DNA from 2 places in the Mesobacillus sp. LC4 genome. Region 2 is predicted to be linked to the other one. Evidence: predicted binding sites of a transcription regulator. Region 2 holds the regulator's gene; the other holds the start of a gene.
The links. Region 2 encodes Rex, which represses fermentation and respiration genes when NADH is low (regulators of the CRP and FNR family bind a similar motif). Its sites were predicted from a motif close to TTGTGAAATATTTCACAA; they were not measured.
Positions count from the first base shown of each region.

Region 1: pflB (formate C-acetyltransferase) is a predicted target of Rex. The motif match lies at 2,172-2,189, and genes of this name have one in related genera.

Region 1 is NZ_JBGCUB010000001.1:713,406-717,497, forward strand. Features, by position in the region: gene pflB (formate C-acetyltransferase) at 1-2,085, opposite strand, end outside; gene AB5I83_RS03705 (hypothetical protein) at 2,404-2,853, opposite strand; gene AB5I83_RS03710 (DHH family phosphoesterase) at 2,996-4,092, shown strand, end outside.
Region 2 is NZ_JBGCUB010000014.1:4,406-8,497, forward strand. Features, by position in the region: gene AB5I83_RS22560 (ABC-F family ATP-binding cassette domain-containing protein) at 1-1,206, opposite strand, end outside; gene moaC (cyclic pyranopterin monophosphate synthase MoaC) at 1,385-1,879, shown strand; gene AB5I83_RS22570 (redox-sensing transcriptional repressor Rex) at 1,907-2,572, shown strand; gene AB5I83_RS22575 (YdiK family protein) at 2,598-2,798, opposite strand; gene AB5I83_RS22580 (CPBP family intramembrane glutamic endopeptidase) at 2,802-3,533, opposite strand; gene AB5I83_RS22585 (GNAT family N-acetyltransferase) at 3,780-4,092, shown strand, end outside.

The DNA of each region.
Region 1 (4,092 bases), on a different contig from region 2:
TTCTCTGTTGAAGACATTGACGTTTAAGTGATGTCCTTCTTTGATCGCATAGCCATCAAGGATGGATACAAGGTTATTTGTCCGGCTGTCTTCATCTTTTCCAAGCGCCTTTGGGACGATGGAGAATGTATTTGAAATGCCGTCCATTGCATAGCTGTATGGCAGTTTTGCTACAGATGATAGGGAGGCAAGGGTTCCTTTAGTATCACGGCCGTGCATTGGGTTAGCACCTGGAGCGAATGGTTCGCCAGCGCGGCGTCCATCTGGTGTATTGCCAGTCTTTTTGCCATATACGACGTTTGAAGTAATCGTTAAGATTGACATTGTATGCACAGAATTGCGATATGTTGGATGCTTGCGCAGTTTTGTCATGAAGTTTTTCACTAGTTCAACCGCGATGCTGTCAACACGATCATCATTGTTTCCATACTTAGGGAAGTCGCCTTCAGTTTCAAAATCAACGGCAATGCCGTTTTCGTCACGGATTACTTTTACCTTCGCATTCTTGATTGCGCTCAATGAATCTGCAACTACGCTTAAACCAGCAATACCTGTAGCCATCGTGCGAAGGACTTCAGTGTCATGCAATGCCATTTCGATTCTTTCATAGCTGTATTTATCATGCATATAGTGAATGACATTAAGCGTATTGATGTAAAGGCCAGCAAGCCATTCCATTACATTATCGAATTTTTCCATGACTTCTTTGTAGTCGAGCACATCGGAAGTGATCGGGCTAAACGCTGGAGCCACTTGAACCTTAAGCTTTTCGTCAACACCGCCATTAATTGCATATAGCAATGCTTTTGCCAGGTTTGCGCGTGCTCCGAAGAATTGCATCTGCTTTCCGATTTCCATCGCTGACACGCAGCATGCAATACCGTAGTCGTCGCCATATTCACAGCGCATCAAATCGTCATTTTCATACTGGATCGAACTCGTTTTGATGGACATCTCAGCACAATACTTCTTGAAATTCTCAGGCAGGGCAGGTGACCATAGCACTGTCAAGTTTGGTTCTGGTGCAGGGCCGAGATTATCAAGTGTATGAAGGAAACGGAAAGAGTTCTTCGTAACAAGTGATTGCCCGTTATGTGCCATACCGCCGATTGATTCAGTTACCCAGGTAGGGTCACCGCTGAATAATTCATTGTAATCAGGTGTACGTGCGAATTTCACCAGGCGAAGTTTCATGACAAAGTGGTCAACGATTTCCTGTGCTTCTTTTTCAGTAAGTGTGCCATTTTGAAGGTCGCGTTCGATATAGATGTCAAGGAATGTTGCCACGCGCCCGAGGCTCATTGCTGCGCCATTCTGTTCTTTGATTGCTGCAAGGTATGCGAAATATACCCATTGGAAAGCTTCCGTTGCATTAGATGCTGGCTTGGAAATATCGTAACCATAGCTCTCTGCAAGCTGCTTCAATTCATTCAATGAACGGTATTGCTCAGAAATTTCCTCTCTCAGGCGCATGGTGTCCTCGGTCATGACATTGCTGGTCATTCCATGGTCTTTCTTCTTTTGCTCCATCAAAAAGTCAACACCATAAAGAGCTACACGACGATAGTCACCAATGATGCGGCCGCGGCCATAAGCATCTGGCAAGCCAGTAATGATTCCGGCTTTACGAGCCTGAAGCATTTCCTTTGTATAAACATCGAATACGCCCTGGTTATGGGTTTTACGGAAGTCGGTAAAGATTTTCTCGACTTCTTTATCCAATTCAAAACCATATGCTTCACAAGCAGCCTTAGCCATGCGAATGCCGCCGAATGGCTGCATAGAGCGCTTGAAAGGCTGATCTGTCTGGAAGCCTACAACCTTTTCTTTTGCCTTATCAAGATATCCTGGTCCATGGGAGGTGATCGTGGATACTACCTTGGTATCCATATCAAGGACACCGCCATTGTCACGTTCCTGCTTTGTTAATTCCATTACTTGCTGCCATAATTGAAGTGTTTCTTCAGTTGCCCTTTCAAGGAAGCCTGAATCACCAGTATATTCAGAGAAGTTCCTTAGGATAAAGTCACGAACATTGATTTCTTCCTGCCAAGCACCATTTTTAAAGCCTTTCCATTGTTCCATTTGAGTTCACCTCTAAAATAGATGTTTATATAACAGTTACCACACTTTTATCATACTACGGATATAACAGTTTGAGTGTGACATATTTGTGAAAATATGAACAATGCATGATTTATCTGTATTTCGGTTAAATAAATCAGGTGGGATAAAAATCTGTATTATAATTGGATTAAATAATTTGAGATCTGTTATATAAGAATACCTTTATATATTTAATTCTATCAGGAAATTTCGCACTATGTTTATAGTGTTATGTATGTTTTGTGTCATTTCCGGCAAAAGAAAAAACAGGATGAAATATCCTGTTCTTCACAAAGCTTAATCGACGACAATATAGGCGATCATTGGCCCATTATGTTCTGCTGAAGGGTGTGTGAGGCAGATCAGCCTGTACGTTCCTTCTTTATCAAATTGTAAGGGCACTACTGTTTCTTTCCCTTTTTTTACTACACCTTTAATATCAGTTCCTTCAATAATGAAGGGGTGTTCCTTTCCGTTGACTCCCAGTATTTTCAAAGAAACCTTTTCATCTTTCTCGATGAAAATTGTACCAGGGTCCCATCGGTATGCCTCGATTTCTTTACCATCATCGGTGGATGATTTAAACTCACCGGTCACCAAGTGGATTTCCCGGATCTGCTCATTCTGCCCGCCTATTGCCGGGGTGGCATCCGGCTTCAAGCTCAACCAAATAGATCCGATGATGGCAATAAAAGCGATTAGTGCAATAAAGTATAATGTTCTCCTTTTAAACACAAAGAAATGCATTGTTTTCACCTCCTTATTATCCTCTTTAAATATCTATGCTCGTCCCCTTGCTGAACTTGTCTAATTTTTTTTTGAATATCGATTGTATAGATTAACAGGGCAACAACAAACTATAGATTAGATACAAACTAAGGAGGAAAGTATGTACCGTTTATTTACGCATAATGATTTAGATGGAGTAGCCTGCGGAATCCTTTTCAGGCTTGCATTCGGTGAAAAGGCTGATATTCGTTATAACTCTGTTTCAGGGCTTAATTTTCAGGTGGAGAAATATTTTGAGAGAATGAATGACCGCATGAAAAAGGAAGACCACTTGTACATAACCGATTTATCTGTCAACCATGATGTGACTGAAAAAATAAATCAGTTCGTCAGTGATGGGGGAAAGGCAAAACTGATTGACCATCATAAAACGGCATTGCATTTCAATGAATATAGCTGGGGGAACGTAAAAGTAGAGGATGAATCCGGGAAACTGACGAGTGCGGCATCACTTGTATATGACTACTTAGTTCAAGAAAACCATTTGCTCAAAAATGGAGTGCTTGATGAGTTTGTTGAGCTTGTCAGACAATATGATACCTGGGACTGGGATATTCTGAAGAACTTTAAAGCTAAGAATTTGAACGACCTGTTTTTTATGGTATCGATCGAAGAATTTGAAGAACGGATGATCCCTCGTCTAATATCTGGAGATACATTTGATTACGATGACTTTGAAAAGAAACTTCTGGAGATGGAAGAAGATAAAATCGAACGATATATAAGGAGGAAAAAACGGGAAATCATCCAAATCGAATCAGATGGCTTATATGGCGGAGTTGTGCACGCAGAATCCTATCACTCAGAATTAGGGAACGAGCTTGGAAAGGAATATCCACATTTGGATTATATCGCAATTTTGAATTTGGGTGGTAAGAAAATAAGCTTTAGAACGGTCCATGATGATGTAGATGTTTCGGCTGTGGCAGGAGAATTTGGCGGGGGTGGACATGCCAAAGCTTCTGGTTGTTCAATGAATAAGGAAGCCTATAACCGCTATATTGAACAAGCTTTTCCGTTGGATCCGATCAAGCAGGATGCATTTAGAAATACTTATAACTTAAAGAATTCGAAAAAGGGCTGCCTGTATGAAAATCGTGACCGGGAATTGTTCTTGATTTATACCGATGGAACCAGTCATTTTGTTCAGTTAGAAAGTAAAGAGCGGCATGGGCCTTTCGACAGTTTTGAATCAGC
Region 2 (4,092 bases):
CTGTTCCTGATCATAGTAGCCAATCGAGACATTAGAACCGTATTGAATATTCCCTTTAATCGAAGGCAGTTTCTCCACGATGGTTTTTAATAAAGTTGATTTACCAACGCCATTTGGTCCAACCAATGCGGTACTGTCTCCACGTGAAAGATTGAAAAAGATATTTTCAGATACGATGTCATTGTGATAGCCGACAGATAGGGCATCAACCTTCATGACATCGTTCCCGCTTTGTCGTTCGATTTGAAAGCTGAATGAGGCAGATTTTTCATCTCCCTTGGGCCTGTCCATGCGATCGATTTTTTCCAGCTGCTTCCGACGGCTTTGGGCACGCTTGGTTGTGGATGCCCTGGCCAAGTTCCTCTGGATAAAATCCTGGAGCTTGAAGATTTCATCCTGCTGCTTCTCATACAGTTTCATGTCGCGTTCGTAATTCGCAGCTTTCTGATCTAAGTACGAGCTGTAATTGCCAGGAAACTTTGTCAGCTGATGGCGGGAAATTTCATAAACCTGGTTGACGACCTTATCAAGGAAATAGCGGTCGTGGGATACAATCAGGATTGCCCCGTTGTAGCCCTGCAAATACTGCTCAAGCCACGATAGCGTATCAATATCAAGATGGTTCGTCGGTTCATCGAGAATCAAAATATCCGGACGGGTCAATAAAAGTTTCGCCAATGCGAGTCTAGTTTTTTGTCCTCCGCTTAAAGTGGATATTTTTGTGGAATAATCAAAAGAATGGAAGTTAAGGCCGTGAAGGACGGAACGAATATCGGCTTCATATTGGTAGCCGCCTTTTTCCTTGAACTGGACCTGAAGCAGGTCATAATCTTTTAAAACCCTGTCGTATTCTGTCTGGTTAGAAAGAATGTCAGGATCCGACATCTTTTCTTCCAATCTGCGCAATTCTTTTTCCATGCTGTGCAGATAGTCAAAAACGGCCAGCATTTCATCCCAGATGCTTTTCTCGGATTCCAGCCCGGTATTCTGGGCGAGATAGCCAATCATCGTCCCTTTAGGACGGATGATTTCACCGCCATCATGGGATTCATACCCGGCAATGATCTTCAGCAGGGTTGATTTTCCTGCTCCGTTTCTTCCAACAAGCGCAACACGGTCGTTGGTCTGTATTTCAAACTTTATATTCGATAAAATAAGATCAGCAGCAAAATATTTTGATAGCTGATTAACCTGTAATAAAATCATTGTTTTCACCTCTATTGCCTTAGAGATAGTGTAACCCATTAATATAGGCACGGCAATATGTGCGAACTGCTATAGGTTATATGGTATTGAAATTTCACTATGTATTGTGAACACTGAAACAAAGTTCACACACAAGTTTGACAAAATAGTGTATCATTTGATAGAAAGGAGCTTACATATGGCAGAATTTACTCATTTTAACGAAGAGGGCAGAGCAAAGATGGTCGATGTCAGTGAAAAACCGGAGACGGTCCGTACGGCAGTCGCCCATTCAAGCATAACCGTGAATGAAGATATATATGTGAGAATCACTGAAAATAAAATGAAAAAAGGGGATGTACTGGCTGTCGCGCAGGTAGCAGGCATCATGGCGGCGAAAAAAACGTCTGAAATCATCCCGATGTGCCACCCGATTCCACTGACAGGGATTGACCTTTCATTCGATTGGGAGCAAAATGGAAATGACTATGTTTTAAATATCGCCGCAGCTGTAAAAACAAAAGGGAATACAGGTGTGGAAATGGAAGCGTTAACAGCAGCTTCAGCATGTGCGCTGACTGTTTATGATATGTGCAAGGCCGTTGATAAGGGCATGGTAATCGGAAAGACCTATCTGGTCGAAAAAACCGGTGGTAAGAACGGCGATTTCAAGAGAGAAGAAAAGTTGAGATAGAAATACGGACAGGGTGGAGGATGGAGAATGACGAATGATGCTATGAAGATTCCGCAGGCAACCGCAAAACGTTTGCCGCTGTATTACCGGTTCTTATTGAACTTGCATTCTTCAGGTAAGCAAAGAGTATCATCAGCGGAATTAAGTGAAGCGGTAAAAGTGGATTCAGCGACAATCCGCAGGGATTTTTCCTACTTTGGAGCTTTGGGTAAAAAGGGGTACGGCTACAATGTCAATTACCTGCTGACCTTTTTCCGAAAGACACTGGATCAGGATGAATTGACGAAGGTTGCCTTGATCGGAGTCGGTAATCTGGGAACAGCGTTTCTGAACTACAATTTTTCAAAGAACAATAATACGAAAATCGAGATTGCCTTTGACGTAGATCCAGGTAAAGTGGGCACGAAGATTGGTGACGTAGCAGTGTACCATATGGATGATCTCGACAAAGTTGTCGTAGAGGAAGGCATCCAGGTGGCAATTCTGACAGTCCCGTCTGCTGTCGCACAGCCGATAACAGACCGATTGGTGCAGGCAAATATCAAGGGAATCCTGAACTTCACGCCGGCGAGGCTGAATGTGCCTTCATCGATCAGGATCCATCATATTGATTTGGCAGTTGAATTGCAATCATTGATCTATTTCTTAAAGCATTACCCGACAGATACCGAACCAACAGAATCGGCAGAATAAAAAGTAGCTCCTTCAGAGGAAGGAGCTACTTTTTCTGTATATTCTTCAATTTGAAATGAAAAAGGATCATCCTGATGCCAGAACCAAAGTCGAACGTGGCAAGAGCCACTAGTAAGTAGCTGAAGAATCCCCATCCTGAATCGTTTACATTCTGGATGGCGAAATAGGTGAATAAGCTGCCTAACAAGATGTAGACAATGCCTGAAAATAAAGGCGATTGTTTCATAACTTAGAATCCCCCAATAAAACCTTGAATTTTCTCTGCTTCTTTTATCATTCTCTCAATGTCTTCCCTAAATACGGATTGAAGCAGGACAACCATTGTATTCATTGTAACATGGGCGATGATTGGCACGATGATCCGCTTTGTTTTTACATAAAGGAAAGCAAAAGTGAACCCCATTGCAGAGTACAAGATCACATGCTCTGGTTCCATATGTGCAAGCGCAAAAATAACAGAGCTGATCAATCCAGCGAAAAAGAAATTCATTTTCTTATGCAGGCTGCCGAAAATGATCTTACGGAAGACGATTTCCTCTAATATAGGGCCGATGATCGAACTGACCAAAATGACAACCGGGAACATTTCAATCAGCTTAATGATTTCCTGTGTATTCTCAGAGCCCATTTCGATGCCAAGCATATTCTCGATATTGGCGGCGATTGATTGCGCGAACAGTGCGAGGAATACACCTGCGAAAGCCCAGGCGGCTGAGCTTGCTGGAGAGGACGCATCACGTAAGTCCGCATGAGATCTGCGTTCTTTCCTTAAAAGCAAAAGCACGATGACTAGTGTCAGTGAAAAGCTGATCACAAGCCAGTATGGAATCGAGAGGGTCTCCATTTCCTCCAGGCTCTTTCCCATCGCAGCACCGGTGAAGGCGACAATCGGGATGCCAATCAGGCTTGAAAGCTGCATGACGATATAGGCGATAATGATGTACCAGTATTCCTTTTTCAATAGAAAAACTCCTTATCAATGCAGATAATGTATGTCCTGAAATTTTACGTAATAATAAGCCGACCTGTAAAATAAAATACGAGGACAGCTTTGGTTTGGATAGACACTGTCTTTATTCTACTAATAAATGATTGGAAAGTTCAAATTGTAGGGTCAGGAGAAAAAACGGTGGAACCAGGTTTTAATCATTTTGGAGAGCACTTGCGGGATAAGGTGAATAATTTTATGAAAAGGGTCGGAGGAAACATGATCTATTTGGAAACGCCAAGGCTGAAGCTACGTGACTGGTCAGCAGAAGATCTGGAGCACTTTGCAAATATGAATGCGGACCAGGAGGTCATGAAGTATTTTGCCAATACTTTATCAGAAGAAGAAACGCACCAATTTTATCAAAACATTATCTCCGAGTTGGAGGATTGCGGCTATGGGCTGTATGCTGTTGAAGTCAAGGAGACGAAAGAATATATAGGTTTTATAGGATTTCACAGGGCAACTTTCGAAGCGGATTTTACGCCGTGTATCGAAATTGGCTGGAGGCTCAAGAAAGAGTCATGGGGAA